DNA from 4 places in the Paenibacillus sp. W4I10 genome. Region 3 is predicted to be linked to each of the others. Evidence: riboswitches for the same ligand, from Rfam matches in the RefSeq annotation. Region 3 holds a riboswitch; each other region holds the start of a gene.
What was found. Region 3 has a riboswitch for thiamine pyrophosphate ahead of QF049_RS05415 (thiamine phosphate synthase). Riboswitches for the same ligand answer to the same signal wherever they lie in the genome.

Region 1 (5,025 bases), 500 kb from region 3:
CATATGTTCCTCTCAGATTATCAAAGGTCGGAGCCGGTTTAACAATGAAGTTATCACACATCGTGCTATGTAACCGCGTAACGCTATTCAACATATTAAAAGATGTTATTCGAATATCTTCAATTGTATGAGCTTCGATGATTGACCTGTATAAGGATTCGAGATCATCCGGAACATAGCGAAACGAGCGTATCTCTTCCAAATATCGCTTGATCCCTCGTTTGATACACGTATTATTCATACTCACCAAGGCATTGACTAGATTGTACAGAACCCCAGCAGATGCATATCGCACTGAACCGATATCTTCACTAAGCATCGTATCGCTGTATGCTTGTTTAGCCAGATCGATCCATTTATTTGCTCGATTAAGACACGCTTCTCCTATCGGGTTTGCAAGTGCATCAAGAGCTTTTTGCCGGAAGTCATTCAATTTCTCCAAATCCTCAGGCTTTGCATAGTAGAGTACTTTGAGCTCGGTTAGGCTCGATACGTTGGGACTCTCCAAGGTGGATTGCTCTTGTATTCTTGAATCCCATGGCGTGCAATAGATGTCATACCCAACGTCATCCAAGATGAAGCAATCGGAAATTTCCCATCCCTTTTCTGTATTATTAATGATAATTAAATCAAGATCACTCTTCTCGTGAAAGTCCCCGGTGCTAAATGAACCAGTAAGCCCAATAATGGCGATATCATCTAGAAAATCTCTTTTTACGCGTTCAATCACCATGTTAATGAGCAGTTCATTTTTGTCCAGCAGCTTCTTCTTTATGATTTCGTTCATTCGTTACACCTCTTTGTATGATCCGGCCGTCCTTCATCACAACAACCTTAACTTGAGTCTATCGATTTAGAGGTACGGTTACTATGTATAAGTTGATTTAAGTCATCTTTGCACAAAATCCGCTAAACCGTCGAAACGACGAGTTAGCGGATTTCATTAGTTCTTTGTATAGACTATTTTCTTTATGCTTTCGCAGGACAAGAAATACCGACCCGCCAACTCCTCTATCCTGACTCCATTGCGGAATAAGGATTTAATCTCAGCGTTTCGAGCAGAGACCCTGCTCTTGCTCTCTGTTTTCTCGCCCCATTTTAGGTGCGCCTCTTTGGGTTTGGGGATATAAACCAATTCCCCTTGAACGTATTCTTGAATGATACGTAACAATTCTTCCGGAAAAATAGACTCGGCTTTTGAATATTTCATGGGCCTCACTCCTTATTTAATAGATCAATAAGGTGCAAAGCCAGTTAGTAGAATATTACGATTCGTCGTTGGCAATGTGATTATTCCCAGGCTCTATGCAAAGCATTGCCATATCCTTCTCTGGCTTTGCATAGAGCCGTGCATGTAAGAATCCTACCCCGATTGTTTTCAATAGCCTCACCTCCATAGAAAAAAGATAGCTACTATTTGCTTATTATATCAGAGCTTGTTGTTCGAGTGTTTAATCATGTCTTTTGAAGCTAACACGTTCTGATTATTCACACTATGCAAATCTCTCTAATTGAATTAACTACCAGTGAACTCAAGGCTCCAGCCTCCATGACATCTCCCAAAAATCAAGCTCAAAGCGACTGCACATCACGAAAATATCCTCCATCCGTTGGTACGTTCCCTCGCTACAGCCTTCTAATAACTTATCCGTTAACGTCACAAGGGATTGATTGCTGTTGTTGTATTCATAGGAAGCATATCCTGTGATCCACTCTCCGTAAAAATGATGCTCAGCTGCACCTGGTTTTTGAGCAAGGACTTGACCAATCTCTGCATAACTCCATGAGCAGGCCAGAATGGATACAAGTACTTCTGCTATGCCACCTGCATGTGAAACAGAGAGCATATAGTTAGTATAGGCTGCATTTTTCAGTGCAGGTTTTACCTGAAAAACATGATCCTCTGTAATTCCTAATCGCTCCATATAAGAACGATGAATTTTCATTTCACCATTCAGGATGTTATCTACGTTTTTACTAAAAAACTGCATCAATTTGGGGTCGTGCGATTTGACGATACCTAGTGCAAATACACGGGCATAATCATACAGGTACAAGTAGTCTTGCAGCAAATAATAACGAAATTGTTCGACCGGTAAGGAACCATCCCCGATCCCTTTAACAAAGGGATGCTCAAGACATTCCTTCCACACAGGCTGTGCCGCCTGATATAGTCTCTCTGAAATAGTCAACATATGTTCCTCCAATTCATAATGTACGTATTTAAAAACAAAAAAAACGAAACATCCATAGGATGTTTCGCAGACAAATACACTAAAACAAGGGGGGTTCGCATGAGCTACCCAAGTACAGCGTTTCATCGTTGCATCCCTACGTTGGCATTATCCAAATCAGGTAAGGTCGGTTTAACACCCTCTCAGCCGGTTAAGGCTCCCTCGCAAACGGTTGTATGTAGTTGATTACTTTCTTATCCGCATAAAAGAAAAAATAACATCCATTTAGTATATCAAGGGCTGTTAAATATAGTCAAGGCAGATTGTATCCCCCATAATCAGCTTGAGTGACGCATTTAAATGATGAAAACCATCACAACAATGGTTGAGTTTTAGCCACTGTTATGATGGTTTCTATTCTTGCAACTATTGCCGATGGTTTAATGTCCTAATATGTTCTTTCCGACAAAAGTGAGTATTCCGTACTGGGAAGTGTTTCTCCAGCTTTCATTGGTCTTATCATTCCATTTGGCTACGTTCTGCTTACCTCCGCCTTGGTTGTCGTTAATTTGAAGCTCGAAACCAAGAACATTTCCTGTTTTGGGCGTCAGTGAATGCAACTGAATTCTGGCTTCTACGAGATATCCTTTATTTGTTTTCTTCACAGCACTTACAAGGCGTCCGGGTGAGGCCCCCCCTGCAAAGGTTCCCACATTGTCTGCACTGATTCTGAACTGGGCATCATCATATTGAAAATACGGTGTGCGCTGGTGATTCTCGTCCAGGAAAATCTCAACCGAATCCTGATCCCATGGGTTGATGTTATCTGTGATGATGCTTGGATCAGTGACGTCGAGCAGCAGATATAGATACTCACCTGACCACATTGCGCGAGCCACTGCCTCTGCACCATCGGTCTCATTCAACCGTTTTACTTCAAATGGTACAGCCTTATTCCATAGGGCGTCTTTCTTCCCATCAATCTGAACAATCCCTTGCACAGCTTGTGCAGATTTGGGCATAGGGGCGAGTTGAATCACGCCGTATTTGCTTGTATCTTGCTCCTGAGATTGTGTTCGATCATTCCAGTACAGTGGATTATAAGGTTGTGTCCCATTTGTACCGCCATCAGTCACACGGATATCCAATCCAGCTTCATATTCTGAACCAGCTTGGATACCACCCCATGGAATGGACAATTCAACCTGATATCCGGCTTTGTTCTCACGTACACGATATGAACGCTGCTCCGCGCCCTCAGCTTTGCCCGACCGCTTAATGATTACATGTCGGTCATCTGCTTCATATGAGGTGGTCTTGCCATTATTGAGATCAACAAAGATATCTACTCTGTCATTCACGTCAGCCTTCGCATCCTGAACATCCACAAGGATATATAGGTTACTTTGATCCCATAAGGTGCGGAAACTAGCTGATCCTGAAGAATCACCCTTCAGTGGAGTAGACACCGCTTTGTTCCAGAGAAGATCTTGAGGCTGTTTTTTGATATCCGGTTTACCCGAAAGTGAGACGGCTCTCTGTGTCAACACAGGCAAGCTGGATTCATCCACGAGTCCCCAGTATGCTTTTTTGGCCTTCAGGGCTGAATCAAACAGCATAGCCTGGTTGTTGTAAGACTTCTCATCTTGGAGTCCCCATAAGGTAACTGAAGAAATGTGATCTTTGTGTTTTTTGTACAAATCCAACAGTTCCTTATATCGATACGCCTGCTTTACCGCAACTTCATCGGACATCTCTTCACCAAATGGAATTCCGCTATCCACATCCAGTTCCGTGATCTGAATATCCAATCCAAGTTCGGCGAACATGTTGATCGTTTTTTCAATTTCGTCGATGGGCGGGGATTCCAGGTTATAGTGAGATTGCAAACCCACACCATCAATGAGCCCCTTCTCTTTCAGTCGTTTGACCAACCGATACATATGCTCTCTTTTCTCAGGGATTTCCGTGAAGTATTCGTTGTAGTATAATTTGGCATCCGGATCGGCTGCACGGGCGAATTCATAGGTTTTCTCAATGTAATCCGGACCGATTAGTTCATAAAAGGGACTTTTACGTAAACCGTTGGCATCACCATTGCTATCCGCAATCGCCTCGTTTACCACATCCCAGGCATAGATCTTACCTTTGTATCGGGTCATGACGGTTTCAACATAATCCTGAATCCGGGCAAGTAGTAATTCTCGACTCGCAGGGTTACCCAGAGGATCCTTGAACATCCACTCTGCAGCATCAATATGCCACAACAACGCATGTGCGCGTACGCCCATACCATGTTCCTCGGCGAATTGAACATATTGATCGGCTGCCTCGAACTGATAAACACCTTCGGAAGGAGACATGTACTTCGGTTTCATCTCATAGGTTGCGGTCAAGCTGTTAAAGTGTTTTGTGAGCAGTTGTCCATATGCGCCTTCCAACTGCCAGCGATACACCGCTGCACCAATGGGGAAATCATCTTGATACAGGTCCTCCAGAGACTGAATCCCTTCTTCGATCTCCAGTTGCTCGGCCAGAGTAAATGATACATCATCCACATAGAACGATAACGTATCTACGCTATCTTCAGAGATGTAGGGTGTTTCGATGAACAAATTCAATTCAGTGGGATCATCGCTATACTGAAATTTTCCGGTGATCTTGTGCCATGTATTCCATTCTGTTTTGGCAATCTTCACGCTGCCGATCGGGTTCCAGCTTTCGGCATTTGTTTTTTTATATGTGGTAAGCTGTAGTGTTTGATCCGTGGTGGGCTCCTGGGTGAGTCTTACATATGCCGCAATTTCGTACTCTTGGTTACGCTTAAGCAGATCCTTCATGGATAACATCG
Region 2 (5,025 bases), 3.3 Mb from region 3:
CGCTCCACTGGATCGCTGAGTGTCATGCAGATGCCATTCTGGTCACGTGTACCCTCTTTGCGACAGTACTGGAGCAGGAAGCCACACAGGTCCCTGTGCCTGTGATCGGCATAGATGATCCGTTATTGCAGGAGATGCGGCGAGTACCGGGAGATTACATAATTGCATTCACCAACCCGGCAACCGTTGATGGGACGATGGCACGGGTGAATCAGGCGTTACAGCAAGAGGATGGAAGTGGGCAGCTACACGTTTCCCAGACAGCTCAGACGGAAGCGGTGTGCATCCCAGGGACATTTGAGTTGATCATGCGTGGAGATCAGCAAGGGTATCTCGAAGCGGTACGTGAAGGCTTACAGCAGATTGCTGAGCAGTATCCGGGTAAAAGGGTAGTTGCAGCCCAACTATCTATGGCTCCCGCAGCTGCACAGGTTACAGCAGACACAGGCATTGCGATCCATAGTCCGCTGGCATTGCTTGCGGAGTATTTGGAGAAGAATTTGGGTGTGGTTCGACAGTAGTAGCGGATTTGGAGTGACATATTACACTCACTAAAAAAATGTGAACCTACTATATTGGCTCCTTTTGCAAAATAAAAACGCTCTCGAAGAAGGGCATTTCAAATGGTATAATCACTATGTACAGCCAATTTGTGGTGGGAAATAGGCTTGCCTCCAGTGGGAGGTGATCCTATGAACTTCTCTTTTAACGACGTAATCGTGTTTGCGATGTTAATTATTGCGCTCCTGACATACATCGATCGTAAAAAGAAGTGACCCGCCACAGGTTGACGGCCTGACGGGTCACTTCATCTGAACTTGCTGCACTCGGAGGAATACCCACCGCAAATGCTGTGCAGGAGTAGCCATTGGCCTGGCTACTCTTATTGGTGTGTACTTACATTCATTTTATTAAACATCTGCTAGACAATCAACCATAATGCTGATAAAAAGTATCAGGAAGCTGATCAATAAGATGAAGAAGACGACATGATAGCAGTATTCTCACCTTCAAACGATGTCAGACTGCCCAGCTTGCGCTGTAACGGCGCCTAGGACCGTGTCCGATATTCCTCGGCCTTTTCCTGCATGCCCGCTGCTACAGCCTCATTCTCGGACAATCCCTTATCCGCCGCAAAGGCCCGAATGTCCTGCGTGATGCGCATACTACAGAACTTTGGTCCGCACATGGAGCAGAAATGAGCTTCTTTGGCTCCTTCTGCTGGCAGCGTCTCATCATGGTAGGACAGCGCACGTTCAGGGTCCAATGACAGGTTGAACTGGTCACGCCAGCGGAACTCGAAGCGTGCCTTGGACAATGCGTCATCCCGGCGTTGAGCACGTGGATGGCCTTTCGCCAGATCGGCGGCGTGGGCCGCGATCTTGTAGGCGATAACCCCTTCGCGCACATCATCCTTGTTGGGCAGGCCCAAATGTTCTTTTGGCGTAACATAACAGAGCATCGAGGTGCCGAACCAGCCAATCATAGCCGCACCAATGGCGGATGTGATGTGATCGTAACCCGGGGCAATGTCGGTCGTTAGCGGTCCCAGCGTATAGAACGGCGCCTCTTGGCAAATCTCCATCTGCAAGTCCACATTCTCTTTGATCTTATGCATCGGCACGTGACCCGGGCCTTCGATCATCACCTGCACATCATGTTTCCATGCGATCTGCGTCAGTTCCCCAAGCGTAGCCAGTTCTGCCATCTGAGCTTCGTCATTGGCATCGTAGATACTGCCTGGACGAAGTCCATCTCCTAGCGAAAACGCCACATCATACCTTTTCATAATCTCGCAGATTTCTTCAAAATGGGTGTACAAAAAATTCTCCTGATGATGCGCAAGGCACCATGCTGCCATAATGGACCCACCGCGAGACACAATGCCTGTCATCCGCTTGGCGGTCATCGGGATATAACGCAGCAGCACGCCTGCATGAATCGTAAAGTAGTCCACGCCCTGCTCTGCCTGCTCTATGAGCGTGTCACGGTATAACTCCCAGGTCAGCGCTTCCGCTTCGCCATTCACCTTCTCCAGCGCTTGATACAGCGGTACCGTACCAATCGGCACAGGAGAATTACGGATGATCCATTCCCGGGTGGTATGAATGTTTTTGCCTGTGGACAGATCCATCACGGTATCCGATCCCCAGCGTACTGCCCAAGTCATCTTCTCCACCTCTTCCTCGATGGAAGAGGATACGGCAGAGTTCCCTATGTTGGCATTGATCTTCACGTGAAAATGACGACCGATCAACATCGGCTCACTCTCCGGGTGATTGATGTTGGATGGCAGAATGGCCCGTCCACTCGCCAGCTCCTGCCTCACAAATTCCGGTTCCACGCCTTCACGAATGGCGGCGAATTCCATCTCTGCCGTGATGACTCCCTGTCTCGCGTAGTGCATCTGGGTCACACAGCGTCCTGTCTGTGCTCGCAGCGGTTTGCCACGTAATCCGGGATACTCTTCGGCGCCGGCTCTCTTCCCTCCAGGCTTCAGTCCGTTATCCTCCGGTTTAACCGTACGGCCCTGATAAGCTTCGACATCGCCACGCTCTGTGATCCAACGGGTGCGCAGGGCTGGCAGACCTGCACGGATATCCGCATGAAATGCGGGATCGGTCATAGGGCCGCTCGTATCGTAGACACGCAGCGGTTCGTTATGCTCCACCCCTTGGGGAGTATTCGTGTCATGAAGGGCTATCTCACGCTCCGGTACAGCAATGTCCGGCCGTGAGCCCTGAATGTAGACTTTGCGGCTGCCCGGAAAGGGCTGAACCCGTCCGGCCGCTCCTGTTTCTTTTTCCACCTGCTGATCGTTATGTTCCTGTTCCATCGCTTGTTGTCCCGTTTGATTTCCTGTACTCATGTTCGCTTGTCTCCTCCTCAGTGTTCATCGCTTGTTTGGTTGGTATCGTCATTAGCTCACTTACGTACCTGTCCCAAATCATGCAGAGCGCAGAGAAGAAAGAGCGATCCTACGCCAGACCAGGAGAGACACTTTTCATGTACAGTTAACAACAGACCGGAAGTCAGCACAGATCATGGATCTATGGTGACTTCTCTCTCATCATCCATGCCCACTTTCGCAGGTTATTGAAAAAGAAGTCGTTGGAGTACGTGCTATATCGCCCGTTCACTGTATATAAAAAAGCCGGTCCCCGAAGGAACCGACTTTTAATGTCCATCACCAATAATGCACCTTCATGCAGCTCCTTAACGGAGCCCTACAAGGGTCACATCATGTGGTGGTTGTGGTCATATCGCCGATTACTTCCCTACGCTGGTATGATCCAGATCAGGTGCAAAGGGTCCGGAATCTCATGCGATTCCGTCTCAGTCCGGACAGTTCGGACTCCCCCAGTAACGTTAACAAGTTGCGGCACACACATGCCGCCGTTCATATTCAATGAAGCTGGCCCCGCTGGGCCGTCCATTACAGAGTAGCGCAACCGGAACATAAAAACAACCTTTATATTCCAGAACACCAACTCAATTTGGAGAAAAACCTTACATCAGCATCAGGATAACATGAGTCCCATCTGCGTAGCAGCATCCTTCAACACTGGTGCGTATTCATGCAATGTCTCCTGCGAAAGTCGGCTGACAGGTCCCGAGACCGAGAGCGCAGCTGCAATATTGCCTCTGCGATCCATAATCGGCACCGATACCGCCGCAGCTCCCGGCTCACGTTCCTCGTAACTCGTGGCATATCCGTTATCCCGGATGTCTCCCATCTGTGCCAAATACACCGCTGGATCGATAAACACCGGCCATTCCGGCCCGTTCATCAGTTCTTCACGATCCTCGTCCGTGGCAAACGCCATCAAGACTTTGCTGGAAGCGCCCACAGACAGCGGGAGTCTAACACCGACGGGAGCGACTCGGCGAATCGCCTGATCACTTTGCACAGCCTGAATCCGTATCCGTTCACTGCCATCACGCAGGTACAGACTCACGGTCTCCCCCAATCGATCTCTCAGTCGCTCCATCGCAGGCAGCAGCAGAATAGCCGGATCATCACTGCGGGACATATGAGCCGACAGCTCCCAGATTCGGATACCAAGTCGGTACTTCTCTGTTGCTGCATCGCGGATCACGAACCCTCGGTCCTCCAGCGTAGCCATCAAACGATGTACTGTACTTTTGTGCAGGCCGATCTGGCTGGCAATTTCGGTGAGTCCCAGATCACTGCGTGTGGTAAAACATAATAATATATCCAGCGCCCGTTCCACAGCCCGGACGGTTAACTTGCGATCTTCCATGGCATAATGCCCTCCTCATGTTTCATCACATGAAACTTGGTTACATAAATTATATGAGAAACGGTCTCATCTGTAAACCAAAAAGAGCCAAAATCGAAGTAGGCTAACGTGTAAATTTTTCCTTTTTATAAGACTTAATCCCCTGTAATTTACACACTAAGGTAATGTTACCCATATATCTTAAGAACTATATAACAATTGCGTAACAAATGCCCTCAATCAATTGACTTTGACTATACTGGAACATACGATAAAGATATATTACATTAAGATATCGCTCTGAAGCAGGCTCTGAAATCGACGCAATTCTCTTTTCATGTCGTTGTTATCTTCAACTGAACTTCAAAGGAGGGGCATTCATGTATCAAACATCCCAGAGCGAAGCCCCGCTGCAAACAAAAGTGTCCGATCTGCCCTCTTCCCTATCACCGAGGCTGATTCGATTCAAACATATTATCGTAGCGTTGCTGCTCTCCGTTGTATTTTTTCTACTGTTTTGTTTTATTGCACTGCATGGTTACATCGCATGGGTATTATCCAATCCAACGGTAGCACCGGTCTTCTCCAATCCGATGCAGGCCAAGAACATGAAGTACGAAGACATCACGTTCCCGGCAGCAGATGGCAGCCGGACGATGCAGGGTTGGTATATACCTGCTGACAATGCTGCAAGCAAAACGATTATTTTCAGTCACGGCTATGGTGCCAATCGTGAAGAAACATGGGTACCCATGTATGACCTGGCACACTATGCCCATCA
Region 3 (5,025 bases):
CCTAAGGTCCGTTATGGATATCTGGATCAGCACACGAAGCTTACGCCAGGCAAAACCATTCGTGACGTGCTTAAGGATGCATTCCTTCCGTTGCTTGAATTGGAAAAAGAAATGATGAATATTACGGACCAGATGGCAGATGCAGATCCAGATAAGCTGGAGCAGTTGCTGGAAGAGATGGGCGATATTCAGGAACAACTGGAACAGGGCGACTTTTATCTGATTGACGTAAAAGTGGAAGAGATGGCCAATGGTCTTGGTTTGTCCGCAATTGGTCTTGATCGAGATGTCGCAGCTCTAAGTGGTGGACAACGTACCAAGGTGCTTCTTGCCAAGCTTCTGCTCGAGAAACCTACAGCTCTTTTGCTAGATGAGCCGACTAACTATCTGGATGTAGAGCATATTGAATGGCTGTCACGTTACCTGAAGGACTATCCGCATGCGTTTCTCTTAATCTCCCATGACACGGAATTCATGAATGAAGTCGTAAATGTCATTTATCATTTGGAATTTGCCAAATTAACGAGATATGCAGCGAACTATAACAAGTTCCTTGAGATGGCTGATATGAATAAAGCCCAGCATATTGATGCATACGAGAAGCAGCAAGAGTACATCAAGAAGCAGGAAGATTTCATTCAGCGTAACAAGGCACGTGCTTCAACTTCAGGTCGAGCGAAGAGCCGGGAGAAACAGCTGGACAGAATTGAACGTATTGATCGTCCAGATGAGGCGGCTAAACCAACGTTCAAATTCAAGGATGCCCGCGCGAGTAGCAAAACGGTCTTTGAGGGTATTGATTTCGAAATTGGATATACGTATCCTTTGCTGCCCAAAATGACGATGACAATTGAACGTGGTGAGAAAATTGCCATCGTAGGTTGTAATGGTGTCGGTAAATCGACGCTGTTGAAAACCATCCTGGGAAAAATATCTCCACTCAGTGGAAAGACCTTTTTGGGAGATTATCTCGAAACGGCCTATTTTGAGCAGGAAGTTCGTGCTGGGAATATCACGCCCATTGAGGATGTCTGGAATGAATTTTCACATTTGACCCAGAATGAGGTCCGGGGTCATCTCGCTCGCTGTGGGTTGAAAAATGAGCACATTACCCGTCCTCTTAACATGCTGAGTGGTGGAGAGCAAGCCAAGGTTCGTTTATGCAAACTCTTGATGCGTGAAAGCAACTGGATTTTATTCGATGAGCCGACAAACCATCTCGATGTCACAGCTAAAGCGGAGTTACAGCGTGCTTTGCAAGAATTCAAGGGAACGGTGTTACTGGTATCTCATGAACCTGATTTCTACGAGGGTTGGGTTACCAAAACATGGAATGTCGAAGAGTGGTCTGAGAAAAACTAGACGATTCAAGACAATGTTTAACAGAAATGACGGTGACAAAAAAATCCGTCTATGGTAACATAGGCTACAACTTCATATGAACACTAGGGGGGCCGCACGATGCGGCTGAGATGGAAGAATGCGATTCCGGACCCTTTGCACCTGATCTGGATCATACCAGCGTAGGGAAGTGGCGAGCGCGTTTCAGTGAATGACGTGAGCAACGGCAATTCGAAAGGATTTCAACCGTCTGCTTAACGAATTGAAACATGCAGTTGCGTGTATAACGTTAAGGCTATAAGGTCTATAGCTTTATTGCACGAAATGAACTGTATGCTTCAGTCAGTCATCTGGTCCTATAATTAATACGCAGCCACTCCCCTACGGGAGTGGCTTTTTTGTATTTTTCATAGCATTCACGCCTGGAAGGAGATGAACAGTACGGTAATTTCTCATGAACATGTTCACGAATCATTTGAATTGCATGTTGTATCTACGGGTGCAGGGGATCAAGCATCTTTTGTAAAAGCTGCAAAGGACGTTTGGTCTTGGGTGGACTATATTCACATACGAGAAAAACAACTCACATGGCAAGACAAGATTGGTTGGGCTGAAAGTCTGCGTAGCGTTGGCGTTCCATCTTGTCGCATCGTTATCAATGGTTCAGAGCTGCCTTCACAGAATGACATCTATGGCGGTGTACATTGGGGGCAAGATGCGATACGAAACTATAACCCTGCTGTTAAAAGCAATGTGCAGCGCCTTCGTCTGGGTGTATCTGTTCATTCAATCGATGAGGCAAAAATCGCTGAAGAACGGGGAGCCGATTACCTTTTCTTCGGGCATGTCTACTCAACCAACAGTAAGCCTGGTCTTGAACCAAGAGGATTATATGCTCTGGCTGAAGTGTGCAGGGGTGTCTCCATTCCTGTCATTGCGATCGGGGGCATTGAGCCGGGAAACATTCACGCGATTCGCTCCGCAGGCGCACAGGGAGTCGCTTTGATCTCGAATGTATGGGCGAGCGATTCCCCGGATCGGGCGGCTGCATTATTAAAGCAGGCTATCGTTGCTACAGAAATTCTGAGGCGCTGAATCAAGGAGATGAGAGGATGAAAGAGATCGTTACTGATAAACCGGATAAAATTCATGCAGAAACGATTATTGTAGGAGGAGGCGTTGTTGGATGTGCCATTGCGTATGAGCTTGCTTCCCGTGGACAGGATGTGCTGTTGCTTGAGCGTTCGGCGATTGCAGGAGGCACGTCTTGCGCGGCGGCTGGAATGCTGGCGGCAGATAGTGAGGATTTTGCTCATCCTTTGATGGCTAAGCTTGCCAGGCAGAGTAGACAATTACTTATCGAGCAACAAGTGCTAATGGCTACACTCAGTGAGGTAGAGACTGGTCTGCAACGCCAGGGATTCCTAACTCCTTTTCGTTCATACAGTGAATTAAGTAGTTATAAGGACAATCGGAAGTTTGCTTTGTCTGCTTCTGCTGATGAGGTGTGGTGGGATCGTTCCGTTGTACAACATGAGGCATCATGGCTCAACAGAGATACGTATGGAGCCTATTACAGACCTTACGAGAGTGAAATCCTTCCAGTCCATCTAACGAAGGCATACGCCGAATCCGCTCAAACATTGGGAGCACGGGTTATGGAGGACATACAGGATATACGTGTGCAAGCAAACGAACACGGCGTGCAGGGGATCACCACATCGATCGGTGAGATGAAATGCAAACATGTCATTATAGCGGCTGGATTACAGAGTGAAGAGTTGATGAGACATGTAAATCTGAGCTTGCCCGTGTGGTCGGTGAAAGGTGAAATAGCCGCCGTTCAGTTCTCAGATGAACATGCAGGGTACAGACCTGACAGAACGGTGTATGCAGAGGATATCTATATTGTTCCCAAAGCCAATGGTGAAGTTTGGCTTGGGGCAACCAGTCTGCCAGGCAGAACGGATTTGAACGTTTCTGTACAGGGTGTTCAGAAGCTGCTAACAGCGGCTACCCACTGGGTGCCTGGGATGAAAGAAGCACAATTTATACGAGCGTGGGCAGGCGTGAGACCAGCAACTCCAGATGGATTGCCTTATGTAGGTGCTTGCAAGAGTATACCCGGGCTGTTCGCCGCCTTTGGGCATTACCGCAACGGTATCTTGCTTAGTGCGATAACAGGCAGGCTTATCGCTGAGTTGCTCGCTGGCAAAAGCTCAGAAGAACTCGGAATTGAGGCGCTGAGTCCGGAGCGATTGAACAGAAAGGGAGTGGTGCAGTGAATATCATCGTTAATGGTCAACGGATGGAGATTGAAGACAGATTGAATCGTGTGGATAAACTGCTTAAATCTTTTGATCTGCAAGTCAAGACTGTAGTTGTAGAGCTGAACAAGCATATTTTAACCCGTGAGTATCATGAAACGACTGCATTAAGAGAAGGCGATCGAATTGAGATTGTACATTTTGTAGGAGGCGGTTGATGATGTTGAACATTGGTAAATATACGTTTGAGTCCAGATTGTTGCTCGGAACAGGCAAGTTTTCGGATCTGGAAGTGCAAAGTCAGGCTGTGGAAGCATCTGAAACGGAAGTTTTAACCTTTGCTGTTCGTCGTCTGAATCTGGAGGAACGTAACCAGAAGCATTTCCTGGATACGTTGGATCTGGACAAATACACTCTTCTTCCGAATACGGCTGGAGCTTCAAATGCGGAAGAGGCGGTGCGGATTGCCGAGCTTGCGCGGGCTTCAGGACTTTGTGATATGATAAAAGTCGAAGTCATCGGAGATGGAATTACGTTACTCCCAGATCCGATTGAAACGTACAAGGCTTGCGAAATTTTGCTTGAAAAGGGCTTCACAGTATTGCCTTATATTTCAGATGATGTCATTCTGGCGAAAAGGCTACAATCGCTTGGCGTACATGCTGTAATGCCTGGCGCTTCTCCCATCGGAGCGGGAAGAGGCATTATCAATCCCTATAACCTTGAGATCATCATTGAGCAGGCCGTTGTGCCTGTGATTGTGGATGCAGGGTTGCGCTCCCCAAAAGATGCTGCTTATGCGATGGAACTTGGTGCAGATGGCGTATTGTTAAATACAGCCGTATCCGGATCAGGGGATCCAGTGAGCATGGCTAAAGCGATGCGATTGGGGGTAGAAGCGGGTAGATTGGCATATGAGGCAGGCATGATTCCCGTAAAGCGTTATGCAGCAGCCAGTAGTCCGGTGGAAGGAATGGTTCATACATGACAGATCAAATAACATCTTCCGAGCAGGCCGATCGTTATTCCAGACAGGAACGGTACGCGCCACTTGGCAAGGAAGGCCAGGCCAGATTAAAGGGCAGCAGAGTTTTAATTGTAGGTGCTGGCGCACTCGGAACAGGAATTGCAGAAACGTTAGTTCGTTCAGGAGTCGGACACTTAACGATTGTGGATCGTGATTATGTGGAGTGGAGTAACCTGCAGCGGCAGCAATTATATGTAGAACAGGACGCGATGGAGCGGATACCGAAGGCAATGGCGGCGGAAAAACGTTTATCTGCCATTAATTCCACGGTCCATGTGGAAGGGAAAGTGTTGGATGTCAGAGTAGATGAGTTGGAAGAACTCGTTCAGCATACAGACTTGATCATGGATGCAACGGATAACTTTGATACCCGACTACTCATTAACGACA
Region 4 (5,025 bases), 3.5 Mb from region 3:
TGAGATTGAAATGTCTACTGTCATGACCTGACGGTGGACATTTTTTTTGTAGCGTTACTCTGTTCTAACGAACCTAGCACACGCTATCTCCCTCCATTTCTGCATGTTTGAAATCTAACGAATCCTAGAGACGTTATTATAGATAATTAGCTTCAATTAAATGCCTCGTTGGAGGTTTTTTTGCATAATAACACCGCTGAGATTCGTTAGGTTTTCATTCCCTTAGAAACTGGCCGAATAAGATGTCCTCGATTCGTTAGCGTTGTAATAATGATGGCGAGTGCCCTATCTTTGCCTCTCTGATCACCTTCATTAAAGGTGAGAATACGATCTATTCATTTGCACAAGATTGCCCAGGAAATACTTATGGCCAACCGAATCACACACTTTTGTTAACGACAGGCATTACAGGCCCGTTATCCTTGATGAATTTACCAAATACATATCGCACGAGTGGTCCCAGAACGATCAACTGATATGGAAGCGCCAGGCTGAAGTTACGAGCGATTGTATGGAGATACGTACGGAGTACGGATGACCCACTTAATTGATCAGCGAGATATGCCGAGATCATTCCATACAAGGACATGATCAGAACCATGCCAATCACCATAAAAAATGACATAGCAAGCACACCCAAAATCTTGTTGGACTTGTCAAAGGGCAAGGAAAAAGCAATCTTTCTCGCTACAGGTCCGACAATGAATGACTCCACCAGAAACGCGATGACAAAACATAATATGAATTGAAGCAGTATTTCAAGCGGGGACATCTTGCCGAGTAGCCCACTGTGCCATAGATTGAAGAACATCATGACCAAGACCATTCCTGTACACACCATTAATCCGAAAATAATTTGTTCCTTCTTGCTTGTTGGCAATTCTCTCATCCTCTCCGTTTACCTTCGTAATTATAGAGATGACGAAACCCTCTACATAAGTGAACATTCTGTGAACAATTGTGGTTTTTCCGAATTAAAACTGGATTTGACAACCATGTAGTACAGCCCTATGATATCCCTTAATATGGTATAAACACTCACTACATAAGGAGGATTTGGATTATGAGTTTTCAAAAACGCATTGACCACGTCGGTATTGCCGTTCGTGATCTGGAGACCACGCTGCGTTTCTATACGGAGATTGTTGGTCTTGAATTGAAAGACCGGGTAACCCATACCAACGGGGTCATTCAGCTCGCCTTCCTTGGCTTCAATGGAAGTAACGAGACTGAGATTGAGTTAATTCAAGGATACAGCGACAAGCTGCCTGCCGAAGGAACTGTGCACCATTTTGCCATCCACGTGGATGATCTTGATTCTGAGTACAAACGCATTCAATCCACCGAAGCCGAATTTATTGATGGAGAGATTATTACACTGCCTAACGGTTACCGCTATTTCTTCATCTATGGACCTGAAAAGGAATGGATTGAGTTCTTCCAGCGCTAAGAATAGGAGTTGATGTATGAACATTTTAATTACCGGCGCAGCCGGGAAAATTGGCCGTGACTTGTCCCAACACTTGTCAGAAGCATATCACCTGCGACTAACGGATTTGAATATCGACAGACTGCATACGTATCAAGGGACCGGCCATGAGATCATGACATTGGATGTGACAGATCCCGAAGCCTGTCAGCATGCTTGCGAAGGCATGGATGTAGTTGTACATCTGGCGGGAGATCCTTCCCCGAATGCCGGATTTTATGAATCGTTGTTGGACATCAATATCAAAGGTACATTTAATGTATTCCGTGCAGCTAAAGACCAAGGTGTACGAAGAGTCATTCTTGCAAGCAGTGCACAGACGATTGAGGGGTATCCCATTGATGCTCAAGTCTACCCGGACATGCCAACACGCCCACGGAATTTGTACGGGGTTAGCAAATGTTTTGGAGAATCGCTCGCTTCCTATTTTGCGTATACCGAAGGTTTACAAAGTGTAGCAATACGTATAGGTGCATATGATGATTTTCAACCGGACGGACCAGCGCTGGAGGCAAGGGATATAAGCGCGTATATTAGTCCGGCTGACTTGTGTGATTTGATGCTCAAAGCAATTACAACTACCGATCTGGAACCCTTCACCATACTGCATGGGATCTCGAATAACCGGTTTAAACGATTGAATCTGGAAACCACTCAGAAACAGGTAGGCTATGAACCAAAATCCGATGCTTTTGCACTCAGCCAGATTTCCTTATATGATTCGCCACGATAATTATTCAGGCTGTTATACATATGTATAACGGCCTGTTTGATAAGTTCATACGTGTCCCCATCCAGTTCCTGACTGGACACGTTCCACCCGCTGGCCTATAATTACACCTAGTAATGCCCGTAACTTCATAGTTTCCCAGGGGAGTCGGAATTGGCCGGCTGAGAGTGTATCCCACCAAGATACTAACCCTTAGACCTGATCTGGATCATGCCAGCGTAGGAATCGGAGTATATCGAAATGGCACAGCCCTATGCTGAACGCCACCTCTCTAACGCCTGCACGCGTCCCGGATTACGGGACGCTTTTTTAATGTTCTTTTATATAGCCAGAGAGCTAAAAAAGTGACGTTATCCAGATCTCAACTGGTATAAATCTGTCGATTTATGCAAGATGATTGGATATGAAGCCAAGGAGTACCCCGTGCCAATCGGCCGGACATACCGAAGGAGAGAACCACAGATGAAATGGCGTAAAACGATGGGATTGTTGCTCTTATGCGTGCTTATGGTGACTGTAGCCGCATGTGGTGGCAAAGAAGCTGCCCCAGCTGGGCAGAACGGCAACACAAATACGGAAAGTAGCAACGAAGGTGATACTGCCGCCCTGAAAGATATTAAAGTGGTGCTCGACTGGACACCAAATACGAATCATACCGGCCTGTATGCGGCTGTGGATCAAGGTTTTTACAAGGCTGAGGGCTTGAATGTAGAGATTGTACAACCAGGTGCCGGTGGCGCAGATACAATGGTTGCCTCGAATGAAGTGCCTTTTGGCGTAAGTTATCAGGAGAGTGTAACTCAAGCCCGCACACAGGGTGTTCCATTGGTCTCCATCGCAGCAGTTATTCAGCATAATACATCTGGTTTCGCTGCTCCGGCGGATCGGAATATCAAGTCACCGAAAGATTTTGAAGGTAAAACCTATGGCGGTTGGGGTTCCCCAGTCGAAGAAGCCGTGATGCAATCCATTATGGAAGGCGACGGAGCCGATGTATCCAAAGTGAAAAACATTAACATGGGTGACGCTGACTTTTTCACCGCAGTGAAACGAGACATTGATTTCGCGTGGATTTTCTACGCCTGGACGGGTATTGAAGCCGAACTGCGCGGGGAACCCATCGACATGTTGTATGTGAAGGATTATTCAGATGCATTGGATTACTACACGCCTGTCCTCGTAACAAACGAGCAGACGATTCAGAACGACCCTGAGTTGGTGAAAGCATTCCTGAAAGCCACTTCAGAAGGATATCAATACGCAATTGATCATCCCGAAGACGCAGCGAATATTCTGATCAAGGCCGTCCCGGATCTGGATAAAGACTTGGTACTGGCAAGCCAGAAATGGCTTAGTCCAAAGTACACGGATGACGCCCCGCGCTGGGGAGAACAAAAACAGGAAGTGTGGCAGAACTACACCGACTGGATGTTTAGCAAAAAACTGCTGGATGAACAGATCGATGTGAGCAAGGCATACACAAACGAGTTTTTACCCCAATAAAATTTCTCATATAAAACGAACTTAATATTTACACGAGGACGGAGAGGACAGAAATAACGTGAAAAAGCGAAGCGGTCGCCTTTATCACCGGATTTTCCCTTAGAGAAAGGGAATCAAAAAAATCTGGGGATAACAGCGATTGGAAGGTTATTCTGTCATCGAAGTGGCAAGTGTAACAGTCATTGGTTCATTTTATATATCACGAAAGGAGCCGTGATCTCTCATGGCAAGCACATTACTTAGCATTCAGGTTATTCCGAAAACGCCAAATGGCGAGAACTCTTATCCTTACGTAGATCGCGCCATTGAAGTTATTCAGCAATCCGGCCTGAAATATCAGGTGAACGCGCTCGACACCACGATAGAGGGGGAACTGGAGGAACTGCTGGAGGTTGTCCGTAAAATGCACGAGGTACTCGTGGAGGCTGGCAGTCCAAGCATCATCTCCCAGATCAAAATCGCCCATAGCCCTACTGGCTTAAGCATGGATACCCTGACGGAGAAGTATCGCTAATGCATACCTATTTCAAAAGTGTATGGCCGCCCATTGTGGCGGTTATTCTCTTTATAGCGATATGGCAGGGAGCCGTCTCCCTCTTCCATATTGAGAAATGGATGCTGCCTGCACCGTCCGATATCGCCCGCGAAGCGGCAACTCAGGCCGAACGGCTTGGCATGCACGCTTCCGCAACCATTCAGTTAACGCTTATCGGATTCGCCGCTGGAACAGCGGTCGGATTACTGATTGCAATGGTGCTGCATTTGGTTCCTTTTCTCAAGTCGGCCCTGTACCCTTTACTTATTCTTAGTCAAAATATCCCAACCATCGCGCTCGCGCCGCTCCTGTTAATCTGGTTCGGATTCGGGCTGTTGCCCAAGCTGATTACCATCATCCTCGTCTGCTTCTTCCCCGTTGCAGTGGCAGCCATGGACGGCTTGACCCGTACAGATGCAGCGATGATGAACTATATGCGCATGGCTGGTGCGAAACGTCATCATATCTTCTGGAAGCTGGAGCTTCCCCATGCGCTGCCATCCGTGTTCTCCGGTGTCAAAATCGCTGCTACCTATAGCGTGATGGGTGCCATCATCGCCGAATGGATTGGCGCAGACAAGGGTATTGGTTATTATATGATGCTGCAAAAGTCGGCTTATCGTACGGACCGCCTATTCGTGGCGATCATGATTATTGTCGCGCTCAGCTTGCTGCTCTTCCTGTTCATTGCCCTTCTGGAGAAGCTGCTCGTGCGCTGGCGGCCACAGAAGCGGTAGTAAAGCATGTAATGTAATCTGTATATTAGGA

Region 1: it holds a riboswitch for thiamine pyrophosphate, as region 3 does, so the genes downstream of both, tenA (thiaminase II) here and QF049_RS05415 (thiamine phosphate synthase) in region 3, are expected to answer to the same signal.
Region 2: it holds a riboswitch for thiamine pyrophosphate, as region 3 does, so the genes downstream of both, thiC (phosphomethylpyrimidine synthase ThiC) here and QF049_RS05415 (thiamine phosphate synthase) in region 3, are expected to answer to the same signal.
Region 4: it holds a riboswitch for thiamine pyrophosphate, as region 3 does, so the genes downstream of both, QF049_RS21090 (ABC transporter substrate-binding protein) here and QF049_RS05415 (thiamine phosphate synthase) in region 3, are expected to answer to the same signal.

The regions. Positions count from the first base shown of each region.
Region 1 covers NZ_JAUSXX010000001.1:1,667,307-1,672,331, forward strand. The annotation lists gene QF049_RS07555 (nucleotidyltransferase domain-containing protein) at 1-787, opposite strand, end outside; gene QF049_RS07560 (CD3324 family protein) at 944-1,210, opposite strand; gene tenA (thiaminase II) at 1,533-2,195, opposite strand; TPP riboswitch at 2,311-2,408, opposite strand; gene QF049_RS07570 (endo-1,4-beta-xylanase) at 2,615-5,025, opposite strand, start outside.
Region 2 covers NZ_JAUSXX010000001.1:4,481,420-4,486,444, forward strand. The annotation lists gene QF049_RS20065 (hypothetical protein) at 1-521, shown strand, start outside; gene thiC (phosphomethylpyrimidine synthase ThiC) at 1,052-2,836, opposite strand; TPP riboswitch at 3,259-3,372, opposite strand; gene QF049_RS20075 (IclR family transcriptional regulator) at 3,522-4,265, opposite strand; gene QF049_RS20080 (alpha/beta hydrolase) at 4,625-5,025, shown strand, end outside.
Region 3 covers NZ_JAUSXX010000001.1:1,171,682-1,176,706, forward strand. The annotation lists gene QF049_RS05410 (ABC-F family ATP-binding cassette domain-containing protein) at 1-1,362, shown strand, start outside; TPP riboswitch at 1,438-1,547, shown strand; gene QF049_RS05415 (thiamine phosphate synthase) at 1,774-2,436, shown strand; gene thiO (glycine oxidase ThiO) at 2,454-3,626, shown strand; gene thiS (sulfur carrier protein ThiS) at 3,623-3,826, shown strand; gene QF049_RS05430 (thiazole synthase) at 3,829-4,596, shown strand; gene QF049_RS05435 (ThiF family adenylyltransferase) at 4,593-5,025, shown strand, end outside.
Region 4 covers NZ_JAUSXX010000001.1:4,708,991-4,714,015, forward strand. The annotation lists gene QF049_RS21075 (DUF2798 domain-containing protein) at 380-889, opposite strand; gene QF049_RS21080 (VOC family protein) at 1,064-1,450, shown strand; gene QF049_RS21085 (NAD-dependent epimerase/dehydratase family protein) at 1,467-2,222, shown strand; TPP riboswitch at 2,350-2,462, shown strand; gene QF049_RS21090 (ABC transporter substrate-binding protein) at 2,682-3,722, shown strand; gene QF049_RS21095 (MTH1187 family thiamine-binding protein) at 3,946-4,236, shown strand; gene QF049_RS21100 (ABC transporter permease) at 4,236-4,994, shown strand.